Regions from separate parts of the Pseudomonas sp. DC3200b2 genome, predicted to be linked through region 2. Evidence: riboswitches for the same ligand, from Rfam matches in the RefSeq annotation. Region 2 holds a riboswitch; the other holds the start of a gene.

Region 1 (11,892 bases), on a different contig from region 2:
CCAAGAACCTGGAAACCGCCGACCCGGCGCCTTTGCAAGGCGTATCCCAACGCTATGGCGCCGACGCGTTGCTGGCCGTGCATGCGGTTCCCAGCGGGGAGCGCTGGCAGGCGAAATGGCGGCTCTGGCTGGGCGGGCAAAAAGAACAGGGCAGCGTGGAGGCGGCCGATCAGGCAGGCCTGGCCGATGCGGTGATGCTGGCCGTGGCGCAACGGCTTGCGCCCCGCTATACGGTCAAGCCGGGCGCCAGTGGCGACCTGACGGTGGAGGTGCAGGGCATGACCCTGGACCATTACGCTGAACTGGGGCGCGTACTCGATACCCTGGGCGGCCGCCTGCTAAGCGTGCAGGGCGATCGCGTTCTCTATCAGGTGACCGCCAGCGCCGACCAGTTGCGAGCGCAACTGAGCCTGGCTCGTTTGCAGGAGATGCCGGCGACGCCCGCCGATGCGTCGATCCCCGCCACGCCGGGCGCGGCGCCCGCGCTCGCGCCCGAACCTCTGCGGTTCCACTGGTAAGGGGTGGTCATGACAGACAAGAAGCGTTGGTTCTGGCTGGGCGCGGCGTTGGTCGCCGTCGCCCTGGTCTTCGAATTGCACCCTATCCTCTCGCCGTTCCTGGTCGGCATGCTGATCGCGTACCTGGGCGACCCGCTGGTAGACCGGCTCGAGCGTCTGCGCTTGTCCCGCACCCTGGCCGTGGTCGTGGTGTTCGCGCTCTTCACCCTGATCGTGCTCCTGGCGCTGGTGGTGGTAATCCCCATGCTGGCCAAGCAGGTGGTACGGCTGTACGAACTGACCCCACAGTTTCTGGATTGGCTGCAGCAGGTGGCGCTGCCGTGGGTTCAGTCGCGGCTGGGGCTGGCAGAGGGCTTCTGGAAGTTCGACAAGATCAAGGAGGCCATTTCCGCCCACATGGGGCAGACCACCGATATCGTTGGCCTGGTGCTGGCCAGGGCAACCGCCTCGGGCCTGGCTCTGATCGGCTGGCTGGCCAACCTGGTGCTGATTCCCGTAGTGGGTTTCTACCTGCTGCGAGACTGGGATCTGATGATGGCCAAGATCCGTGGCCTGCTGCCTCGGCATCGGGAAGGGCAAATCGTTGCGCTGGCTCGTGAATGCCATGAGGTGCTGGGCGCTTTCGTGCGCGGCCAGCTAATGGTCATGCTCGCCCTGGGCGGCATCTATTCGGTGGGCCTGATGCTCACCGGCCTGGAGTTGGGTCTGCTGGTCGGGGTACTGGCCGGGTTGGCCTCGATAGTGCCCTACATGGGCTTTATCACCGGTATCAGCGCAGCGCTCGCGGCGGGGTTGTTCCAGTTCGGCCTGGACCCATGGCATCTGGTGGCCATCGGCGCGGTATTCGCCATCGGCCAGATGCTCGAAGGCATGGTGCTGACCCCGTTATTGGTGGGCGATCGCATCGGCCTGCATCCGGTGGCGGTGATCTTCGCCATCCTGGCGGGTGGTGAGCTGTTCGGCTTCACCGGGGTACTGCTGGCCCTGCCGGTCGCCGCCGTCATCATGGTGCTGGTGCGCCATATGCACGTGCTCTACAAGCAATCGGACCTCTACGGGGGTGGTGAGGATCCGCAGTTGTAGATACCCCTGGCCGGTCGGCGGGGCGCGATCGGCCCTTGCCGGCGGGCCTGGCGCGCGTCAAGCTTGCAGCTTCCAGCCAAGCCGCTAGAATCGGGCACCTTTTGAGTTGAGGCGTAACCCCAGGTCGCATGAAAGAGCCGATCCAACTCCCGCTGGGTGTGCGCCTGCGTGATGACGCCACCTTCGTCAACTACTATCCCGGAGCCAACGCCGCGGCGCTTGGCTACGTCGAGCGGTTGTGCGATGCGGATGCCGGCTGGACGGAGAGCCTGATCTACCTCTGGGGCAAGCCGGGGGTGGGGCGCACTCATCTGATGCAGGCGGCATGCTTGCGCATGGAGCAGCAGGGGCAGCCAGCGGTGTACCTGCCTCTGGCCCAGCTGCTGGAGCGGGGTGTTGGCATTCTGGATTACTTGGCCCAGTATGAGCTCGTATGCCTGGACGATCTCCAGGTCATCGCCGGCAAGGCGGATTGGGAAGAAGCCTTGTTCCACTTGTTCAATCGCCTGCGTGACAGTGGGCGTCGCCTGCTGATCGCCGCGTCACATTCCCCACGGGAATTGCCCGTGAAGCTGGCGGACCTCAAGTCCCGCCTTACCTTGGCCCTGGTTTTTCAGATGCGGCCACTTTCCGACGAAGACAAACTGCGAGCGCTCCAGCTGAGAGCCTCGCGCCGGGGCCTGCACCTGACCGACGAGGTGGGGCATTTCATCCTTACCCGCGGAAGTCGCAGCATGAGCTCGCTGTTCGACCTGCTCGAACGCCTTGACCAGGCTTCCCTTCAAGCTCAGCGCAAGCTCACTATCCCTTTCCTCAAGGAAACCCTGGGCTGGTGATAGCGCCATCATGCCTGTACGGCAGCACGGCTGGCGAATGAGCTGGGCTCGCCTGGCATGACCCTTGCTTTCTCAATTCGGCCGCCACTTGACCGGCGCAGTAGTGGTTTCGCTACTGATAGCTTTCTTATATCGCTTATCTCCGGCTAAGCGAAGCGGATCTACCGAGACTTTTTTCCATGAAATGGTTCGTTACCTGGGCATCGCGGATAACTCAACAAGATCATGGGCTTGGAATCGGGGCTCTTCAGGTTCAAGCGCTCTAGACCGGCAATTTGCGCGTTAGATGTCAGCCTGAACAACGGGAGTCACATAATGTTCTATAAAATTTGCAAATGAGGCCGATAGAAGGCATATTCCACTCTTCTTCAACCAACCGACACGGTCGTGCCCATGCTCAAGCGCTTCGCACCCCTCGTGCCCCTTGCACTCGTTACCCTGCTGGTCGGCTGCGCAGCCCAGTCACCGGTCTCGCAACAGCAGGTGTCCGCCCTCGTTACCGCCGAACGCGCCCCTCAGGCGCCAACCCAGCTTCGCCACCCATCCATTGCCCAGGCTTCCGTGTTCGATGAGGCTGACGAAGCCGACGACAAGGATGACCTGGCCACGTTTTCCAGCAAGGCGCCGTATCGGCTGCCTTTGCTGGCCGATAGTATCCTTGAACGCGGCAAATCCTTGATCGGTACCCGCTACCAGTTCGGCGGCACCACTGAAAGTGGCTTCGATTGCACAGGCTTCATCAACTTCCTGTTCCGCGAGGAGGCGGGCATGACCCTGCCGCGCTCCAGCCGCGAAATGATCAATGTCAAGGCGCCGCTGGTTGCCCGTAGCAACCTCAAGCCGGGCGATGTGCTGTTCTTCGGCACCTCGGGGCGCAAGGGCCGGGTCAGCCACGCCGGTATCTACCTGGGCGGCGATCAGTTCATTCACTCCAGCAGCCGCCGCAGCGGTGGTGTACGGGTCGACAGTCTGGGCGACCGCTACTGGAGCAAAACCTATATCGAAGCCAAGCGCATGCTGGCCATGGCGCCTGTCAGCGAGATGGCTCGCAAGTAAACCAGCGCAACGCCTGACAAGGGTAGCGACGAGCGGTCACGCTTTCGCTGCCCTTTTTTATGGAAAACAGCGGGTTAAACGCTAATCTTCATCGGCAGTCGAACTCGGAACCCCTGTCCATGGCCTTCTTCTTCCTTCGTGTGCTGGCAGCGCTGCCGCTGGTGGTGCTTGCCGGTTGCGTAACCCCGCCGCCGCCCGCGCCTGTTCCTGTGGCTGCGGCCCCCCGTCCGCTGATGGTCGACCCGAGCGATTATTCTTCGATCAAGGCCGATGACGTGCTGTTCCGGGCCATCGGCCTGGTGGGCACGCCCTACCGTTGGGGCGGCAACACCCCCGCGGCAGGCTTCGACTGCAGTGGCTTGATTGGCTTCGTATACCGAGACGCGGCGGGGATAGCCTTGCCGCGTACCACCGCGGAGTTGATCGCCATGCATGCCCCCAGCGTGGACCGCGCCGCGCTTCGCTCCGGCGACCTGGTGTTCTTTTCTACCCAGGGTGGCGGGCAGGTGAGTCACGCCGGAATCTACGTGGGAGAAGGGCGCTTCGTGCACGCACCTTCTACCGGAGGTACGGTGCGCCTGGACTACCTGGACAAACCTTATTGGCAAAAGGCCTATCTGGACGCCAAGCGCGTCATCCAGCCAGAACGGCTGGCGCAAACGGCGCCTTGAATCCAGCGGGTGGGAACAACTGCCGGCGCGCTTGAGGCACGCGCCGGGCCACGGTTCACTACTGGCGAGTCACCCGCCAGATTTTGTTGCCTACATCATCGGCCACCAGCACCCCGCCCTTGTCATCGCCCACCACGCCGACCGGGCGCCCCATGGCTTCGCCCTTGTCATTGAGGAAGCCGGACAGCAGGTCCAGCGGTTGCCCCTTGGGCATCCCATTCTCGAAGGGAACGAAGATCACCTTGTAGCCGCTATGGGGCTCGCGGTTCCAGGAGCCGTGCTGGCCGATGAACACCCCTTGGTCGAAGGGGGCGGGCAGTTGCTTGGGTTGGGCGAAGGCCAGGCCCAGGGAGGCGGTGTGTGGCCCGACCGCGTAATCCGGGGTGATGGCCTTCTGTACCAGCTCAGGATTGCCGGGCTCGACCCGAACGTCCACGTGCTGGCCATAGTAGCTGTAGGGCCAGCCATAGAAGCCGCCATCCTTCACCGAGGTGATGTAATCGGGCACCAGGTCACTGCCGATCTCGTCCCGCTCGTTGACCGCCGTCCACAGCTTGCCGGTTTTCGGCTCCCAGGCCAGGCCATTGGGGTTGCGCAGACCGGTGGCGAACAGGCGCTTCTGGCCGCTGGCGGCATCCACTTCCCAGATCGCGGCGCGGCCCTCTTCGGCGGCCATGCCGTTCTCGCCCACGTTGCTGTTGGAGCCCACGGTAACGTATAGCTTCCTGCCGTCGGGGCTGGCGATTACATTCTTGGTCCAGTGGTGGTTCAGGCTGCCGGCGGGGAGGTCGGTGACCGTTTCGCCGTCGCCGCTGAGGTGGGTGGCGCCCGGCTGGTACTTGAAGCGCAGGAGCTTGTCAGTATCGGCCACGTAGAAATCCTGGCCTACCAGCGTCATGCCGAAGGGTGAGTTCAGGTTCTTGAGGAAGGTCTCCCGGGTTTCCGCTACCCCGTCGCCGTCCTGGTCGCGTAGCAGGGTGATGCGATTGGGGCTCTGCACGCCGGCGCCTGCCCGGCTCATGACCTTTTCCGCCACCCAGCCGCGTATGCCCTTGCTGTCGTCCGGCTTGGCGGGGGAGTTGGTTTCCGCCACCAGTACATCGCCGTTGGGCAGTACATAAAGCCAGCGAGGATGCTCCAGGCCTTCGGCGAACGCTTTCACCTGGGTGCCCGGCGCCGCCTTGGGAGTGACACCGACGGGCCAGCCCACGGCGGGCGCGATGTTGACGGTAGGCACGAGGGTCTTGTTGGGCGCGGGCAGTTTCGGCGAGGGACCGGTGCCGTCGGATACTTGCAGCTTGGCGCTTTCCCCGCAGGCGGCCATGCTGGTGGCCAACAGAGCGATAAGGGCGAGACTGGACTTGGGCATGGCATCAGCTTCCTGGCGAGCGGTATGTACCGTAGAGGCAGCGAGCCGGCGGAGGTTCAACATGCCGCATTGACGCTGTGGGGCCAACCCCTTACCCTTCGCCGATCGTTTCAGGTGTCCGACGTGCCGCAGGCGCTCGGGTGAAACAGGGAAGCCGGTGCGAACCCGGCGCTGCCCCCGCAACGGTAGATGAGTCACGCTTGAGCACAAGCCACTGGGGAACCGGGAAGGCGCTGAAGCTGGGCAGCGCCCACTCATAAGCCCGGAGACCGGCCTGAAACCCATGGGCGTGACCTGCGCCTGTCATACGAGATCGCCGCGCGGGTGAGAGCGGCATCGACGTTCGCGTGCCCGCCGATCCCGGCGCAGGCGCGGCGTTGGTGCGCCCCCGCGAGCGAGCGGAGAGCAGCGATGAACGATACCACCGGGCGCGACGAGCGCCACCAGGCGCGCATGGTGCGCAAGAAAGCCGTGATCGATGCCCGTATCGCCGCCTCGCCGGACGAGCGAGGCGTGCTGCTGGTGCTTACTGGCAATGGCAAGGGCAAGAGCAGTTCCGGCTTCGGCATGCTGGCCCGCGCGCTGGGTCATGGCATGCGTTGCGGCGTGGTGCAGTTCATCAAGGGTCGCCAGGCCACCGGGGAAGAACTGTTTTTCCGCCGCTTCCCCGAAGAGGTCAGCTTTCATGTGATGGGCGAGGGCTTCACCTGGGAAACCCAGGATCGCCAGCGTGACATCGCCGCCGCGGCCGCGGCCTGGGACGTGGCGCGAACCATGCTGCGGGACCCGGCTCTGGATTTCGTGCTGCTGGACGAACTCAACATCGCCCTCAAGCACGGTTACCTTGACCTGCCCATGGTACTGGCCGACCTGAGCGGCCGACCCTCTCTGCAGCATGTGATAGTGACGGGCCGCGCCGCGCGGCCGGAGCTGTTGGAAATAGCCGATACGGTAAGCGAGCTGGGCTTGGTCAAGCATGCTTTCCAGGCGGGCATCAAGGCGCAGAAAGGGATCGAATGGTGAGCCAGGCACGGCGATGCCCTGCGGTACTGATTGCCGCCCCCGCTTCCGGTCAAGGCAAGACTACCGTCACCGCGGCCATGGCGCGTTTGCACCGCAATCTTGGTCGCCGCGTGCGGGTGTTCAAGTGCGGGCCGGACTTTCTCGACCCGATGATCCTGGAGCGGGCCAGCGGCGCCCCTGTCTACCAGCTGGACCTGTGGATGGTCGGCGCCCATGAGAGCCGGCGGTTGCTGTGGGAGGCCGCCGAAAGCGCGGACCTGATCCTGGTGGAAGGGGTGATGGGGTTGTTCGACGGCACCCCGTCCAGCGCTGACCTGGCCATTGCCCTGGGTGTGCCGGTGCTGGCGGTGATCGACGGTACCGCCATGGCGCAGACGTTTGGCGCCCTGGCCCTTGGCCTGGCGCGTTACCGCCCGGAACTGCCCTTTGCCGGTGTGATCGCCAACCGCGTGGGCAGCCCACGGCATGGTCAACTGCTGCGCGACAGCCTGACCGAAGGATTGCGCTGGTTCGGCGGCTTGCCGCGCGAACAGGCCATCAACCTACCCAGTCGGCATCTTGGCCTGGTCCAGGCCAGTGAACTGGACGACCTGGATCGACGCCTGGACGCGGCAGCCGAGGCACTGGCTGGCGTGCTGGGCGCAGAGGCCGAGGCGCTACCGCTTCCTGTCAGCTTCGAGGCGCCGCAGCCGAGCCTGAGCGAGCCCATCCTGGCCGGGGTGCGTATCGCGGTGGCCCGGGACGAGGCCTTCGCCTTCCTTTATAACGGCAATCTGGATGCCATGCGGGCCATGGGCGCCGAGCTTCACTTCTTCTCCCCGCTGGCTGACGCCGCGCTGCCCGCCTGCGACAGTCTCTACCTACCCGGAGGCTACCCCGAGCTTCACCATCGCCAGCTTGCGGCGAACCAGCCGATGCTGGCGGCCATCCGCGCTCACCACCAGGCAGGCAAGCCACTATTGGCCGAATGCGGGGGCATGCTGTATCTGCTCGACGGCCTCACTGACGTGGCCGGGGAACGCGCCCCGCTGCTAGGGTTGATGCCTGGCGAGGCCCGCTTGCAAAAAAGGCTGGCGGCCCTGGCGTTGCAGGAGGTGGACCTGGGCCATGGCTGCTTGCGCGGCCACACCTATCACCATTCACTCACCGATACACCATGGGTGCCGGTGGCCCGTGGCCATAGCCCCAATGGCGGCCGGGGTGCCGAAGCGGTCTACCAGAGCGGTCGGCTCACCGCCTCCTATGTGCATTTCTACTTCCCGTCCAACCTGGCCGCCACCGCGGCTCTGTTCAAGCCCGAGGGTACTTAGTGGTCACCGAACACGCTTATGCCGAGGCCGAGCGAGCCGCCATCTACCGCGCCATCGCCGAACGCCGCGACATGCGTCATTTCAGCGGTGGAGAAGTCGATCCGCACACCTTGCAACGGCTGCTGGCCGCGGCGCACCAGGCGCCAAGCGTCGGCCTGATGCAGCCGTGGCGCTTTATCCGGGTGCGCTCCCCGGCGCTGCGCCAGGACATTCATCGTCTGGTCGAGGAAGAGCGCGTGCGTACCGCGCAGGCCCTGGGCGAACGCTCCGATACGTTCATGAAGCTCAAGGTCGAGGGCGTGCTGGAATGCGCCGAACTGCTGGTGGTCTCGCTGATGGAGGGTCGTGAAGCCCATGTCTTCGGCCGGCGCACCCTTCCGGAGATGGACCTTGCCTCCCTGGCCTGCGCGGTGCAGAACCTCTGGCTGGCGGCTCGTGGCGAAGGCCTTGGCATGGGCTGGGTTTCGCTGTTCGACCCCGATCGCCTCGGGCAATTGCTCGCGGTTCCCCCCGGCGCCCGGCCCGTGGCCGTGCTGTGCCTGGGGCCGGTGACCGATTTCTACAGCGAGCCGATGCTCTCCTTGGAGGGCTGGGCCAAGGCGCGGCCCTTGGAAGAGCTGGTATTCGAAGACCGCTGGGGAGGCACGCCATGAGTCTGGCCCTGGCCTGTGTGCTGGGCGTGGCATTGGATGCGCTGCTCGGCGAGCCGCGGCGCTGGCACCCGCTGGTGGGCTTCGGCCGGCTTGCCCAGCGTCTGGAGCAACGCTTCAATTTTGCCGGCCACGGCTGGCGCAGCCATGGGGTCACTGCCTGGCTGCTGGCGGTGCTGCCGCCGGTGCTGGTCCTGACGTTCCTGTCCTGGCTGCCGATCATTGGCGGGCTGGTGGAAGTGCTGGCACTGTACTGGGCCCTGGGGTTGCGCAGTCTGGGAGAGCACTTGCAGCCTGTGGCCCAGGCGCTGCGTGGCGGTGATCTGGAGCGCGCGCGGCACTGCGTCGGGCGCCTGGTCAGCCGGCAAACCGACGCCTTGGACGCCACTGACGTAGCCAAGGCGGCTACCGAGTCGGCCTTGGAGAACGGCAGCGACGCGGTGTTCGCCGCGCTGTTCTGGTTCATGGTCGCCGGTGTCCCGGGTGTGGTCCTCTATCGCCTCGCTAACACCCTCGACGCCATGTGGGGCTATCGCAATGAACGTTTCGAGCGCTTCGGTTGGGCGGCGGCGCGGATCGACGACCTGCTCAACCTGATTCCGGCGCGGTTGTGTGCCCTGACCTACGCCCTGCTGGGGCGTACTGCTGGCGCGCTGCGCTGCTGGCGGCGCCAGGCCGGTGCCTGGGACAGCCCCAACGCTGGCCCTGTGATGGCCGCCGGCGCGGGCGCCCTGGGCGTGGAACTGGGCGGCCCGGCCACCTATCACGGCGAGTTGCATGAGCGGCCGCGCCTGGGCGAGGGGCCGCAGCCCACCGCTGAAAGCATCGAGCGCGCCTGGGCTTTGGTTCAGCGAGGCGTTTGGCTATGGTTGTTGCTGATCTGCGCAGGGGCGAGTCTGTATGCTTGAACACGGAGGGCGGCTGCGCGCTGCCGCCAAGACTTTCGGTATCGAGGAAGGGGCCTGGCTGGACCTGTCCACGGGGATCGCTCCCTGGCCCTGGGCAGTGCCCTTGATCCCGGCCCAGGCCTGGGCCCGCTTGCCTGAGGCGGACGATGGCCTCGAAGTGGCCGCCTGCCAGTACTATGGCGCGGGACAGGCCTTGCCCGTGGCCGGCTCCCAGGCCGCGATCCAGATGCTTCCCAGGCTCAGGCGCGGCGGCAAGGTGGGTGTGCTCGGGCCCACCTACGCCGAGCATGCCGAGGCCTGGCGCCGTGGCGGCCACGTGGTGCGGGAGCTGGCCGAAGGCGAGGTCGACCACTATCTCGACGGGCTCGACGTGCTGGTGGTGGTCAACCCGAACAACCCCACCGGGCAACTGATCGATCGTGACCGCCTATTGACCTGGGAGGCTCGTCTGGTGGCGCGCGGAGGATGGCTGGTAGTGGACGAGGCGTTCATGGACCTGACTCCTTGCCACAGCCTGGCGGCGGAGGCTGGCAGGCCCGGGCTGATTGTATTGCGCTCGTTCGGCAAGTTCTTTGGCCTGGCCGGCGTTCGCCTGGGCTTTGTCTTGGCCGCGCCCAGACTGCTGGCCGCGCTGGACGAGCAATTGGGGCCTTGGGCGGTCAGCGGCCCGACCCGGGTCCTGGGCGCGGAATGCTTGCGCGATCGGGCTGGTCATCGCCGGCAGATAGAGCGCTGTCAGTCGGCCAGCCAGCGCCTGGCGGCCCTGCTCGCTGAATATGGCTTGGCCCCGAGCGGAGGTTGCGGGCTGTTCCAATGGGTACGCCAGGCCGAAGCCGAAACCTGGTACCTGGCGCTGGCCGAGCGGGGCATCCTGGTGCGCCTGTTCGGCCATACTCAAAGCCTGCGCTTCGGCTTGCCGGCCGAAGAGGCGCACTTTCAACGGCTGGCCCGGGCATTGGCCGCTATCGCTGGGAACAATTGATGGCCACGCTCATGGTGCAGGGCACCACATCCGATGCGGGTAAAAGCACGCTGGTGACCGCGCTCTGTCGCTGGCTGCGTCGAGAAGGCCTCAGCGTAGCGCCGTTCAAGCCGCAGAACATGGCGCTCAACAGCGCGGTGACGGCCGACGGTGGCGAGATCGGTCGTGCCCAGGCGGTACAGGCGCAAGCCTGCGGCTTGGCGCCACATACCGACATGAACCCGGTACTGCTCAAGCCCAACAGCGATACGGGGGCCCAGGTCATCATTCACGGCCAGGCGGTGGGCAATATGAATGCCATGCGCTATCACGGCTACAAGGCTACCGCCATGCGCGCGGTGCTTGCCTCCCATCAGCGCCTGGAGGCTGCCCATCAGGTGGTAGTGGTAGAGGGCGCGGGCTCGCCCGCGGAGATCAACCTGCGCGAGGGCGACATCGCCAACATGGGCTTCGCCGAAGCGGTGGATTGCCCGGTCATCCTGGTCGCCGACATCAACCGGGGCGGCGTCTTCGCCCACCTGGTCGGCACCCTGGCCTTGCTTTCCGAAAACGAACAGGCCCGGATACAAGGCTTCGTGATCAATCGCTTTCGGGGCGACCTCAAGCTCCTCCAGCCCGGGCTGGATTGGCTGGAGGCCCACACCGGCAAGCCCGTGCTTGGCGTATTGCCTTACTTGACCGATTTCCACCTGGAGGCCGAGGATGCCCTCGACAGCCGCCAGCCCAGCAAGACGGGCACGCTGCTTCGTGTGGTGGTACCAGTGCTTCCCAGGCTAAGCAACCACACCGACTTCGACCCGCTGCGGTTGCACCCGCAGGTATCGCTCAGCTTCGTGAGGCCTGGTGATAGCCTGCCACCGGCTGACCTGATCATCCTGCCAGGCTCCAAGAGCGTGCGCGCCGACCTTGAGCGGCTGCGGGACGCGGGTTGGGAGGGAGCGATACGCCGACACTTGCGCTATGGCGGCAAGCTGCTGGGCATCTGTGGCGGGCTACAGATGCTCGGCAAGCGTATTCACGACCCTCTTGGCCTGGAAGGGCCGGCGGGTGATTGCCAGGGCCTTGGCTGGCTGGAGCTGGAAACCACCCTGGCGGCCCACAAGCAGTTGCGCAATGTCAGCGGCCAGCTGGCCGATGCCGGCGCCTTTGTCCGCGGCTATGAAATCCACGCTGGCGTCAGTACCGGCACAGCCTTGGCGCGGCCTGCGCTCTGGCTCGACGACCAGCGCCCCGACGGGGCCATCAGCGACGATGGCCAGGTGATGGGCACCTACGTTCATGGGCTGTTCGAGCAGCCGGCCGCCTGTGCCGCCTTGCTGCGCTGGGCGGGTCTGGAACAAGCTGCCGGGCACGACTATGAAGGGCTGCGCGAGCGCGATATCGATCGCCTGGCCGACCTGGTCGAAGCGCATCTGGACACCGCCCGGCTGCGCGCCTTGTGCACGGGAGACCGTTGACATGCTCAGACTGATCCTTGGCGGCGCTC
Region 2 (11,892 bases):
GGTGCGCAGGAAGCCGAAGCTGTAGCGGTCGGCCAGGTCAGCGATGATATCGAGCTGCTTGTCGGTGAGGTCGCCGGGCGCGGTGCCCGTGGGTTTGAGCGACAAGGTGACCGCGGCGTACCCGGGCCGCTTGTGGGCGAACACGTTGCGCTGGCGCCAGCGGGCGAATCCTGGATGCTCGGCGTCCAGCTGAGCCAGTGCCGCCGGAATGTCTTCCAAGGCTTCATAGGCGGGGTCGACGAAGTGCTTGGCCACGCGTTCCACTTCCGCTTCGGTCAAGGTAGTCGGCCCGCCGCGCAAGTGAGCCATCTCCGCCTCCACTTTCTCGGCGAACACTTCCGGCGTCAGGGCCTTGACCAGGATCTTGATCCGCGCCTTGTATTTGTTGTCTCGGCGGCCGTAGCGGTTGTACACCCGCAAGATCGCATCCAGGTAGCTGATGAGATCCCGCCAAGGGAGAAATTCATTGATGAAGGCGCCCACGATGGGCGTGCGCCCGAGGCCGCCGCCGACCAGTACCCGGAAGCCCAGCTCGCCGGCTTCATTGCGCACCGGCTCCAGGCCGATGTCATGCACCTCGATGGCAGCCCGATCGCTACGCGCACCGTTGACGGCGATCTTGAATTTGCGCGGCAGGTAGGCGAACTCGGGGTGGAAGGTGGTCCATTGCCGCACGATCTCGCACCATGGGCGCGGGTCGACCAGCTCGTCAGCGGCTACGCCGGCGAATTGATCGGTGGTGACATTCCGCAGGCAGTTGCCGCTGGTCTGGATGGCATGCATCTGTACCGTCGCCAGTTCCGCCAGAATGTCTGGGACGTCCTCCAGGGCAGGCCAGTTGAACTGCACGTTCTGACGGGTGCTGATGTGCGCGTAGCCCTTGTCATAGTCGCGAGCGATCCGGGCGAGCATGCGGGCCTGACGTGAGCTCAGCTGGCCGTAGGGCACGGCTACCCGCAGCATGGGGGCGAAGCGCTGGATGTAGAGACCATTCTGCAGGCGCAGCGGCCGGAACTCTTCCTCGCTCAGCTCGCCGGCAAGGTAGCGGCGGGTCTGGTCACGGAACTGCTTGACGCGGTCCTCGATGATCCTTTGATCGTACTCGTCGTAAACGTACATAGGTGTCCTGCTTCAGGCTGGTCTGCGCTCACGGTCGCGCACTCTAATTTTCAGCCGACGGAAGATACCCCTTTTGCCTTATCCACTGAAGCGAAGTTTTTATATAAGGAAATAACCAAAATCGATATATGGAGATTTCCAGTCCAAGCCCGATAGGAGGATTGGCAGCGTGCTCGAACATGAGCTTTACTGGCACGAACGTCCAAGGTATTGGACCCGTGTGTTGGCCAAGCCGCGCCTACAACAATAAAGGTATGCACCATGCGCCATCTATCCGTGAAAACCCGTAAGCCTTCCCGTCACATCGATGCCTGGGCAACCGCCTTCATGGTGGTTCTGGTGATTGCCGCACTGGTCTTCTGGACCAGCACGCACTGACCGCGCTGGTCGGGATTTGGCCTTCAACTCGCTGGTGCCAATGGATTTAGGGTTAAGCCCGCTGCGAAGCGGGCGAATCAACCCTGTCATCAAGCTTTCTCGATAACAGCCGCTCGAGCCTTGGCCAGCCAGATCACTCCCATACCAGTGTCCAACGCGGGCGGGCTGTAAAAAGGTTGAGGTGATGAATCCAACCCGTTGAAAAGACAGTACTCAGCTAGGCCTCGTAACCGAGGTTGGGCGAAAGCCAGCGCTCGGTCACGCTGTGGTCCTGGCCCTTGCGCTCGGAGTAGCTGGCCACCTGGTCCCTATCGATCTTGCCGACCGCGAAATACTGCGCTTGTGGATGCGCGAAATACCAACCGCTCACGGCCGCGGTCGGGAACATCGCATAGTGCTCCGTCAGGGTCACCCCACTGGTCCCTTCCGGGTCCAGCAGGCTGAACAGGGTGCCCTTCTCGGTATGATCCGGGCAGGCTGGATAGCCTGGCGCCGGTCGGATGCCGCGATACTGCTCGCGGATCAGGTCTTCGTTGTCTAGGGATTCATCAGGGGCGTAGCCCCAATAGGTAGTGCGCACCTGCTGGTGCAGCCATTCGGCGCAGGCTTCGGCCAGGCGGTCGGCAAGGGCCTTGACCATGATCGAGTTATAGTCGTCGCCAGCATCCTGATAGGCCTTGGCCACTTCCTCGGCGCCGATGCCCGCGGTCGTGATGAAGCCGCCGATATAGTCGATGACGCCGCTGGCCTTGGGCGCCACGAAGTCCGCCAGACTCAGGTTCGGCTTGCCGTCGGGCTTGATCGTCTGTTGACGCAGGTGGTGCAGGCGAGCCAGGGGTTGACCATCATCCCCATACACTTCGATGTCATCGTCGGCGACCTGATTGGCCGGCCAGAACCCGAACACGGCCCTGGCCTTGATCAGTTTTTCGTCGATCAGCTTGCGCAGCATGACCTGGGCATCGCTGAACAGTGCCGTGGCCGCTTCCCCCACCACTTCGTCGGTCAGGATCCGGGGATACTTGCCGGCCAGGTCCCAGGCAATGAAGAAGGGCGTCCAGTCAATGAAGTCGGCCAGCACATTCAGGTCGATATCTTCCAGCACCCGCACTCCGGTGAAGCTCGGCTTGGCTGGTTCGAAATGCCAGGTGGGCTTGGCCGCCACGGCCTGAGCGTAGGTCAGGCGTTCGCTGCGGCTCCCTCGCGCGGCTGTACGCTCGCGCACCTGGGCATAGTCCTGACGGGTGCGCTCCACGAAACCTGGCTTGAGCTCCCTGGACAGCAACTGGGTGGCTACGCCCACGGCGCGGGAGGCATCGGTCACATAGATCACCGCGTCGTTGCTATAGCGCGGCTCGATTTTCACGGCGGTATGCGCCTTGGAGGTGGTCGCGCCACCGATCATCAAGGGCAAATGAAAGTCCTGGCGTTGCATTTCCCTCGCGACATGGACCATTTCATCCAAAGAAGGGGTGATCAGACCGGACAAGCCGATGATGTCGCATTTCTCTTCGCGGGCCACCTGCAGGATCCGCTCCGCCGGAACCATCACGCCAAGGTCGACGATGTCATAACCGTTGCAGCCCAGTACCACGCCGACGATATTCTTGCCAATGTCGTGCACGTCGCCCTTGACGGTAGCCATGAGGATCTTGCCCTTGGCTTCCGGCTTGTCACCTTTTTCAGCTTCGATGAAGGGAATCAGATGCGCCACGGCCTGCTTCATCACCCGGGCGGACTTGACGACCTGGGGCAGGAACATCTTGCCGGCACCGAAGAGGTCACCTACCACGTTCATTCCTGCCATCAGCGGCCCCTCGATGACCTCGATGGGCCGGGCGAAGCCTTGCCGGGACAGCTCGGTGTCCTCGACGATGTAGGTGGTGATCCCCTTGACCAGCGCATGCTCGAGGCGCTTGTTCACGTCCCAGCCACGCCATTCCTCGGTTTCGGCCTCCTTGGCGGCGCCATCGCCACGGTATTGGTCCGCGATGGCCAGCAGGGCCTCGGTGGCTTCGGCACTACGGTTCAGGACCACATCCTCGACGCGGTCGCGCAGCGCGGCCGGAATTTCGTCGTAGATCTCCAGTTGCCCGGCATTGACGATGCCCATGGTCAAGCCATTGCGGATGGCGTGGAGCAGGAAGACCGAGTGGATGGCTTCACGTACCGGGTTGTTGCCCCGGAAGGAAAAGGAAACGTTGGATACCCCGCCGGACGTCAGCGCATAGGGCAGGTTGTCACGAATCCAGGCGCAGGCCCGGATGAAATCCACAGCGTAGTTGTTGTGCTCTTCGATGCCGGTCGCCACGGCGAAGATGTTCGGGTCGAAGATGATGTCTTCCGGCGGGAAGCCCACCTGGTTCACCAGGATGTCGTAGGAGCGGGCGCAGATCTCGACCTTGCGCTGCTCCGTGTCGGCCTGACCCTGCTCATCGAAGGCCATGACCACGATGGCGGCGCCGTAGCGCTTGCACAGGCGGGCATGGTGGATGAAAGCGTCCACGCCTTCCTTCATGCTGATGGAGTTGACGATACCCTTGCCCTGGATGCACTTGAGCCCCGCCTCGATCACCTCCCACTTGGAGGAGTCGATCATGATCGGTACCCGGGAAATGTCCGGCTCGCCCGCGATCAGGTTGAGGAAGGTGACCATGGCCTTGCGGGAGTCGAGCATCCCCTCGTCCATGTTGATGTCGATCACCTGAGCGCCGGCCTCGACCTGCTGCAGCGCGACTTCCAGGGCTTCGGTGTAGTTTTCTTCACGAATCAACCGGGCGAAGCGGGCCGAGCCGGTAATGTTGGTGCGTTCGCCCACGTTCACGAACAGCGACTGGCGGTCTATCGTGAACGGCTCCAGGCCGGACAGCCGGCACGCCTTGGGAATCGCCGGGATAGGCCGCGGCGGGTAGGGCGCCACGGCCTTGGCGATGGCCGCGATATGCGCGGGCGTGGTACCGCAGCAGCCCCCTACGATATTCAGGAAGCCGCTACGGGCGAATTCCTCTACCGTCTCGGCCATCTGCTCGGGGCTTTCGTCGTATTCACCGAAGGCGTTGGGCAGGCCCGCATTGGGGTGGGCCGATACATGGGTATCGGCCTTGGTCGCCAGCTCCTCCAGATAAGGCCGCAGTTCCTTGGCGCCCAGCGCGCAGTTCAAGCCCACGGATACCGGGTTGGCATGGCGCACGGAGTTCCAGAAGGCCTCGGTGGTCTGGCCGGACAGTGTCCGTCCGGAGGCATCGGTAATGGTGCCGGAAATCATGATCGGCAGGCTAAAGCCCAATTCGTCGAAGGCGCCCTGCACCGCGAAGATGGCGGCCTTGGCATTCAGGGTGTCGAAGATGGTTTCGATCAGGATCAGGTCAGCGCCGCCCTCGATCAGGGCGTGCGTGGCCTCGGTGTAATTTTCCACCAGTTCGTCGAAGGTGACGTTGCGATAGCCAGGGTTGTTCACGTCTGGCGACAGAGAACAGGTGCGGCTGGTCGGCCCAAGCACTCCCGCCACGAAACGTGGACGGTCGGGCGTCTGCAGGGTCTTGGCATCGGCCACTCGGCGCGCGACCCGAGCGCCTTCCAGGTTCAGTTCGTAGACCAGGTGCTCCATTCCGTAGTCGGCCTGGGACACTCGGGTGGCGTTGAAGGTGTTCGTTTCCAGGATATCCGCGCCAGCGTCCAGATAAGCTGCCTCGATCTCGGCGATGACATCAGGCCGGCTCAGCAGCAGCAGATCGTTGTTGCCCTTTACATCGCTGGGCCAGTCCGCGAAACGCTCGCCGCGATAGTCTTCTTCTTCGAGCTTGTAGCTCTGGATCATTGTGCCCATTCCGCCGTCGAGGATCAGGATGCGCGAAGCGAGAGCTTCTTGTAGGGCGGTCTGGCGAGCGAGGCGGTCGGTCATGGAAGGGCACTCTGGTGCGGCTGCGAAAGCCGAGGATGATAGCAAAGCTGAACGGGTTTATACCCCGCCCCGGCTTTGCATGAATCCGGCTCATGTTGACAGCTGAACGGCATTGTCATGAAACATAACTTTGGGAGGTCGGTCCCACTTATGAGTTCGTGCTCTTGGGCACGGTAGTGAGAGCGTAACGCGGGAACCTTGAATGCTGATCTCGATTCAGGCTTTGCGGGCCATGGCGGCGTGGATGGTGGTATGCCACCATTTCATGCAGGTGTTTTTCAACTTCCAGGGCGGGGGGCTTATCGGTCACTTTTTCGCGGCACGGGGCGCGGTCGGTGTAGACATCTTCTTCGTCATCAGCGGCCTGGTGATCTACCTGTCGACCTGGGGCAAGCCCCTGCAGCCGCGAGAGTTTCTGCTCAATCGAGCCATCCGCATCATTCCTGCCTACTGGTTCTATACGATGGCCATGGGGCTGCTGCTCTACACAGTAGGCAGTCATATGCCCCACGGCGTGGTGAACTGGCCTACCTTCATCCTCTCGTTGCTATTCATCCCCGCGGAAAACCCGGGAGGATACGGGTTGTACCCCACACTCAACGTGGGCTGGACCCTGAACTACGAAATGTTCTTCTACCTGGTATTCTCCCTGGCCTTCATCGTGCCGAAGGCGTGGCGGGCGTTGTTCGTCGCCGGGGCACTGTTGCTCAGCAGCGAGGCCTTCAGCCGTCTGGGCTGGTCGGGGCGCTTCTACGCCAACAATATCGTCTATGAATTCCTGCTGGGTATCGCGCTGGGGGTGGCCTGGCGTCGGGGCTGGGTGCGCAGCGGCCTGTGGTTGCCCTTGGCACTGATAGCCGTCTGTTCGACGATCATCTATCGCCTGGAACCGACCAATCGCCTGCTCAACTGGGGCCTGCCCAGCGCCGGTATCGTGGCCGGGTGCCTGGCATTGGAGGCACGGTTCGCCCACAGCCGGGCGCTGAAGGCGCTGGGAGACTGTTCCTACTCGGTCTACCTGGTGCATCTGCTCGTGCTTTACGCCGGCTGGTTCATCACCGAGCGGCTGGGCATCAATGCCTATATGGTGTTCGCATTTTTCTGCGTGCCCACGATCCTGGCAATGTCCTGGCTCAGCTACGAACTGTTGGAAAAGCGGCTCTACTACCGCATGAAAGCTTCGCTGATTCGCGCGAGGCCCGACTCCGGCTTAACCCGACAAAATTACTAGGACTTTCTCCCCGGCAAGCTTTGCCGTAAACTGCGCGCTAGTCTGTGAGGAGCCCCCATGAGCACCATTACCATAACTGACGCGGCCCAGGATTACCTTGGCGACCTGCTCAGCAAGCAGAATACCCCCGGCATCGGTATCCGTGTGTTCATCACCCAGCCGGGTACCCAATACGCTGAAACCTGCATCGCATACTGCAAGCCAGGCGAGGAAAAACCGGACGACACCGCGCTGGGGCTCAAGCATTTCACTGCCTGGATCGACGCAGTGAGCGAGCCGTTCCTCGACGCCGCGGTGGTGGACTACGCCACTGATCGAATGGGTGGTCAATTGACTATCAAGGCGCCCAACGCCAAGGTACCGATGGTCAACGAAGACAGCCCGTTGAACGAGCGCATCAACTATTACCTGCAGACCGAGATCAATCCCGGCCTGGCCAGCCACGGTGGCCAGGTGACGCTGATCGATGTGGTGGAAGAGGGCATCGCTGTCCTGCAGTTCGGCGGAGGCTGCCAGGGTTGTGGCCAGGCCGACGTCACCCTCAAGGAAGGCATCGAGCGCACGTTGCTGGAGCGGATTCCAGAACTCAAGGGTGTCCGCGACGTGACCGACCATACCAACCGCGAGAACGCCTATTACTGAAAACAGGCGCGAGCTCGGCGAACGGCAGGCCTCAGTCGCTGCCGGGCCGATAGAGGTGAGCATGGCTGGCCCGATACAAGGTCGAATCCTCGAAGGGCTCGTTTCCCAGTACCCGCCCTACAAGGATGAGCGCGGTGCGCCTGAACCCTTTGGCGGCCACCTTGGCTTCAATGTTTTCCAGCGTCCCTGACACCCAATCCTGGTCCGGCCAGCTCGCGCGGTGAACCACCGCCGCCGGGCAGTCCGCGCCGTAGTGGGGCTGGAGCAGCGCGGCAATCGCGCCGACATGGCCCACCCCCAGATGTATGGCGAGGGTCGTCCGGTGCCTGGCCAGGTCAGCCAGTTCTTCACCTTCAGGCATCGGACTGTTGTGCCCATAGCGTGTAAGGATTACCGTCTGCGCCACGCCAGGCAGGGTCAGCTCGGACTCGAGCAGGGCGGCGCAGGCGGCGACCGCGGTGACCCCGGGCACGATCTCGAACGGTATGCCCAGTACTCGCAGGCGGCGGATCTGCTCGCCGATGGCCCCATACAGGGAAGGGTCGCCTGAATGTACCCGAGCCACGTCCAGGCCGGCCTCGTGGGCGGTGACCATTTCCTCGATGATCGCTTCCAGGTGCAGCTGCGCACTATTGACCACGCGTTCGGCCTGGTTGGGCTGCAGCACCGCCGCGGGTACCAGTGAACCGGCATAGATGATCACCGGACAGCGCTGGATGAGCCGCTGCCCTTTGACCGTAATGAGGTCGGGGTCGCCGGGGCCGGCACCGATAAAATAGACAGTCATTGAATGGCCTTTCGAGGCGGAGCGTGAAGGGATTTCAAGTCGGGGCAGGGCAGGCCAGAGCGACCGTGGCATTGGCGCTGGCAAGACGGCTGACGCAGAGGCGTGGCGTTCTGCCGACGAGTGCCCGGCAGTGAGCGAGGGCGCTGGCCTCCGCGATACCATGGCAGCCTGTATAGCGCCAGGTGAGAGCGGAGCGGTGGCTGAGTTCGCCATCATAATGTCCCAGGCCCTGGGCGTCATAACCGGCCAGAGCCAGGCCGAGCTCCTGGGCCAGCGCCTGTAACCCTGGCACGGCGAGGCGCCTGTCCAGGGTAGCGAGACCGAGGAGCTGACACGGCCGCGCTTTTATCACGGCCAGGGCTCTGTCCAGGAGTGCCCGCAATTCAGCGTCGCTGCAAGCCTGGCGGCAGCCGAAGCCGGCCACCAGGCAAGCGGGTGGCGATTGGAGTGCGGCAGCGTCAGGAAGCACGACGGAACAACCAGGCGCTGACCAGGCCAAGCACCAGCCAGAACGCCAGGTTCACCGTCTGGGCTGCCCAGCGGAATTGCGCCTGCAAGGCCTCGGGCGCAACGCTTTCATGCACCGGGGGTTGCGGCGCGCCTATCACATGAGGGATGGCCATCAGTGCGGCGCCAGCCAGCTTCAGGGGCCAGGAGCCGGCGAACGCGATCAGCCCAAGGCCGACGGCGGCACTGGCGGCAGAGCCTACCCACCACAGTTGGCGGGAACTGAGGTCCGCGGCGGCTGTGCCCGGCAACTCCGGAGGAAGTCCCAAGGTAGGCGCCAAGGTGAATACTGCATAACCCGCCAGCCCCCAGAGCAGGCCGGCCGCGGTGCGACTGGGCGCCTGCACTGTATACAGGCCGGCCAGCATCAAGGCGAAGCCTAAGGCGACGACCAGGTTGCCACCGGTGGTCGAAAGCAGCCGCTGCCAACCAGGCTCCGGCTCCCAGGCTGCGACCTCATGTTCGTGATGGCCGTCAGGCGCGGCATGATCCTGGTGCAAATTCTCGGCGGCGGCACTTTCGAAAACTTCCGCCTGTTCAATCAGGGGGCTGATCCAGATGCTTTGCATCAGCGTCAGCAGCAGCGCGGCCAGTAGCCCCGCGAAGCCCGCGGTCCGGGCGATACGAGTGAACATGGTGAGCCCTCAGTGGCAGGGGAAGGCAGCGCTATGCCGAGTATCGTGTGCCGCGTTATGAACCGCGGGAACATGAGAAAAGCCGGCGAGATAAACCAGTGCCATGCCCAGGACGCCCGCCACGCAGGCGGTTGTGATACGCGCGCCGAGCGTGACGGCGGGCTGGCTCTGAGTCTGACTTGCGATGTGGGTGGTCATGGCGCTTCCTTCCAGTGTATGAGGCAGGCGCGCGGGGACCGCCCCTAGAAGGGCATGGCCGACCGCCCGCCCACCGCAGGTGTGTCATCGAGAACGCTCGGGCCGGTCTCCGGGCTCGCGAGGGGCGGACAATACAGGCCACCGATCCGCTTCATACCTTCCCATGCCCGTGCACAGTGGTTCAGGCCTTGCCTGGAAGCACGCTCGCTTACCGTTGCGGGGGCAGCACCGGACTGGCCCGAAGGCGCACCGGTTTCCCGTTTCACCCCGTGAGGGGCACCCGAACGAAAGACGCAAGCAAAGCACGTCGGGCGCAGGGCGTCAAATGGAGGTGCAGGAGGAGCGGCCAGGAGTACCTGGGCCGTCAGCTGGCAAGGTCGCTGATGGGTGCGAGGCGGTAGCATGGCGCGGCATAGCGACGACCATAAGGGCGGGCCCGGCAGGCCCTGGCCTGGCTGGGGTCAGGCGGCGAAGTCGCGGAGCCGATAGTCTTGGGCCGCGGCGCGGGAAAGCAGGGGCGGGCTTACCGGCTCGCCGTCGCGAACCACGTACCAGCAGGCCAGCAAGCCAAGGTCGCGAAGGTGCTCGGGTACCGCGCTGCCTATTACGCACATGATGCGATCGGATGACATGTGACACCTTTGCAAAGGAAAGCGAGAATTCATCGAGGCGACCCGGCAGCAGACCTGCCAGGCCTAGTCGCCTCGCTCGACAAGGTCACGGCCGGATCAGCCGTTGGCGTTGTCGTCGTAGCCACCCAGTTGCAGGAATTGCAGCTTGTGCAGCGCGCCCTGGCTATCCTGGTACACCATGGTCACCGGTACCACACCTCGCTTGGTGCTCACGTCGGTCCTGGAGATGATTTTCTGTACATCCAGCTTCATGCCGTAATGGTAGGTTTCCACCGGCAGGTTACTGGTGACGGCACGGTCGGCGCCGTCCTGGGCGAAGGCACCGGTGGCGAACACAGCAGTCAGGGCGGCGATGGCGAATGCAGCTTTCATGATGGATTCCTCGTTTGCAGCGGGTTGGGTTTCTGGTTGAGTTCAGTAAACCGCTAACCGCGCTGTCCGAGAAATTGAACGCTTTGTTGTCCGGAATCGATGCTTTTGATAGTTCACCCGGAGCGTCCCGGCTCCGGGCCTTTAACCCGTTTCCGGTCAGATGTGCAGCGCCTGGCCCAGCGCCCGCAAGGCCGCTTCCTGTACCGCTTCACCAAGCGTCGGATGCGCGTGGATGGTCCCGGCAATGTCCTCGAGGCGGGCACCCATCTCCAATGACTGGGTGAAGGCCGCGGCCAGTTCCGAGACGCCTGGGCCCACCGCTTGCCAGCCGAGGATTAGATGGTCGCCTGGCCGTGCGACCACCCGTACGAAGCCGGAGGTATCCCCCAGGGTCATGGCCCGCCCATTGGCCGCGAAGGGGAAGCTGGCCACCTTGGCGTCGGCGCCGGCCTGGTCCGGTGTAAGCCCGGCAACGACAATTTCCGGGTCGGTATAGCACACGGCGGGGATAGCCGCGGGGGCGAAGCTTCGGCGCTTGCCAGCGATCAGCTCAGCCACCATTTCCCCCTGAGCCATGGCTCGGTGGGCGAGCATTGGCTCTCCCGTGAGGTCGCCGATAGCCCACACTCCGGTCATGCTGGTGCGACACCCCCCATCGACCTTTACGGCCTTGCCCGCGCTGTCAAGGTCCAGGCGTTCCAGACCATAGCCCCCGGTATGGGGCGTGCGCCCCACGGCCACCAAAACGCGATCAACCTCCAGACTCGCGGTATCGCCGCTGCCGGAGCGTAGCCGCAAGCGCTGCCCGGCTGCGTCGTAACCTTCGACGCGGTTTTCGGTCAGCACCTTTATGCCAAGATTCCGCAGGCGCGTGACCACAGGGGCCGTCAGCTCGGAGTCATAGGCCGGCAGCAGGCGAGGCTGGGCTTCGACGATGGTCACCTGAGCGCCCAACTTGCGATAGGCGGTGCCCAGCTCGAGGCCGATATAACCCCCGCCGATCACCGCCAAGTGCCGCGGCAGCGTTTCAGGGGACAAGGCCTGGGTGGAATCCACGATCGGCCCGCCAATGGCCAGACCCGGCAGGCTCATCCCTCGCGAGCCGGTAGCCAGCACCAGATGCTGGCAATGAATGCGGGTATCGCCCACCTGTACCGTCTTGCCATCCACGATCTGGCCATGTCCATGAATGACCTGCACGCGGTGCTTTTTCAGCAGCGCGCCCACGCCGGACGTCAGCCGATCCACGGTCCGGTCTTTCCAGGCGATTGCCTGGCCAAGGTCCAGTCGCGGCTGACCGCCGCTGATCCCGAATTCGTTGGGCTCGCTCAGCTGATGGAAGCGCTCCGCCACATGGATCAGGGCTTTTGACGGGATGCAGCCCACGTTCAGGCACGTGCCTCCCAGGGTCTGGGCCTCTACCAGCACGGTAGGGATGCCAAGCTGGCCTGCCCGGATGGCGGTGACGTAGCCCCCTGGGCCACCACCGA

The links. Region 2 has a riboswitch for cobalamin ahead of ACP691_RS07760 (CbtB domain-containing protein). Riboswitches for the same ligand answer to the same signal wherever they lie in the genome.
Region 1: linked by a shared signal. The riboswitch ahead of cobO (cob(I)yrinic acid a,c-diamide adenosyltransferase) and the one ahead of ACP691_RS07760 (CbtB domain-containing protein) in region 2 are both predicted to bind cobalamin.

What each region holds. Positions count from the first base shown of each region.
Region 1 covers NZ_JAFCTA010000001.1:1,079,228-1,091,119, forward strand. The annotation lists gene ACP691_RS05210 (DUF2066 domain-containing protein) at 1-518, shown strand, start outside; gene ACP691_RS05215 (AI-2E family transporter) at 528-1,601, shown strand; gene hda (DnaA regulatory inactivator Hda) at 1,730-2,437, shown strand; gene ACP691_RS05225 (C40 family peptidase) at 2,831-3,493, shown strand; gene ACP691_RS05230 (C40 family peptidase) at 3,613-4,164, shown strand; gene ACP691_RS05235 (PQQ-dependent sugar dehydrogenase) at 4,223-5,533, opposite strand; cobalamin riboswitch at 5,629-5,825, shown strand; gene cobO (cob(I)yrinic acid a,c-diamide adenosyltransferase) at 5,945-6,556, shown strand; gene ACP691_RS05245 (cobyrinate a,c-diamide synthase) at 6,553-7,866, shown strand; gene bluB (5,6-dimethylbenzimidazole synthase) at 7,866-8,519, shown strand; gene cbiB (adenosylcobinamide-phosphate synthase CbiB) at 8,516-9,424, shown strand; gene cobD (threonine-phosphate decarboxylase CobD) at 9,417-10,406, shown strand; gene ACP691_RS05265 (cobyric acid synthase) at 10,406-11,863, shown strand; gene cobU (bifunctional adenosylcobinamide kinase/adenosylcobinamide-phosphate guanylyltransferase) at 11,865-11,892, shown strand, end outside.
Region 2 covers NZ_JAFCTA010000002.1:432,807-444,698, forward strand. The annotation lists gene ACP691_RS07725 (nitrite/sulfite reductase) at 1-1,119, opposite strand, end outside; gene metH (methionine synthase) at 1,715-5,398, opposite strand; gene ACP691_RS07735 (acyltransferase family protein) at 5,601-6,629, shown strand; gene nfuA (Fe-S biogenesis protein NfuA) at 6,687-7,271, shown strand; gene cobM (precorrin-4 C(11)-methyltransferase) at 7,303-8,058, opposite strand; gene ACP691_RS07750 (cobalamin biosynthesis protein) at 8,093-8,527, opposite strand; gene ACP691_RS07755 (CbtA family protein) at 8,517-9,200, opposite strand; gene ACP691_RS07760 (CbtB domain-containing protein) at 9,210-9,398, opposite strand; cobalamin riboswitch at 9,482-9,697, opposite strand; gene ACP691_RS07765 (hypothetical protein) at 9,860-10,030, opposite strand; gene ACP691_RS07770 (DUF2790 domain-containing protein) at 10,127-10,402, opposite strand; gene lpdA (dihydrolipoyl dehydrogenase) at 10,559-11,892, opposite strand, start outside.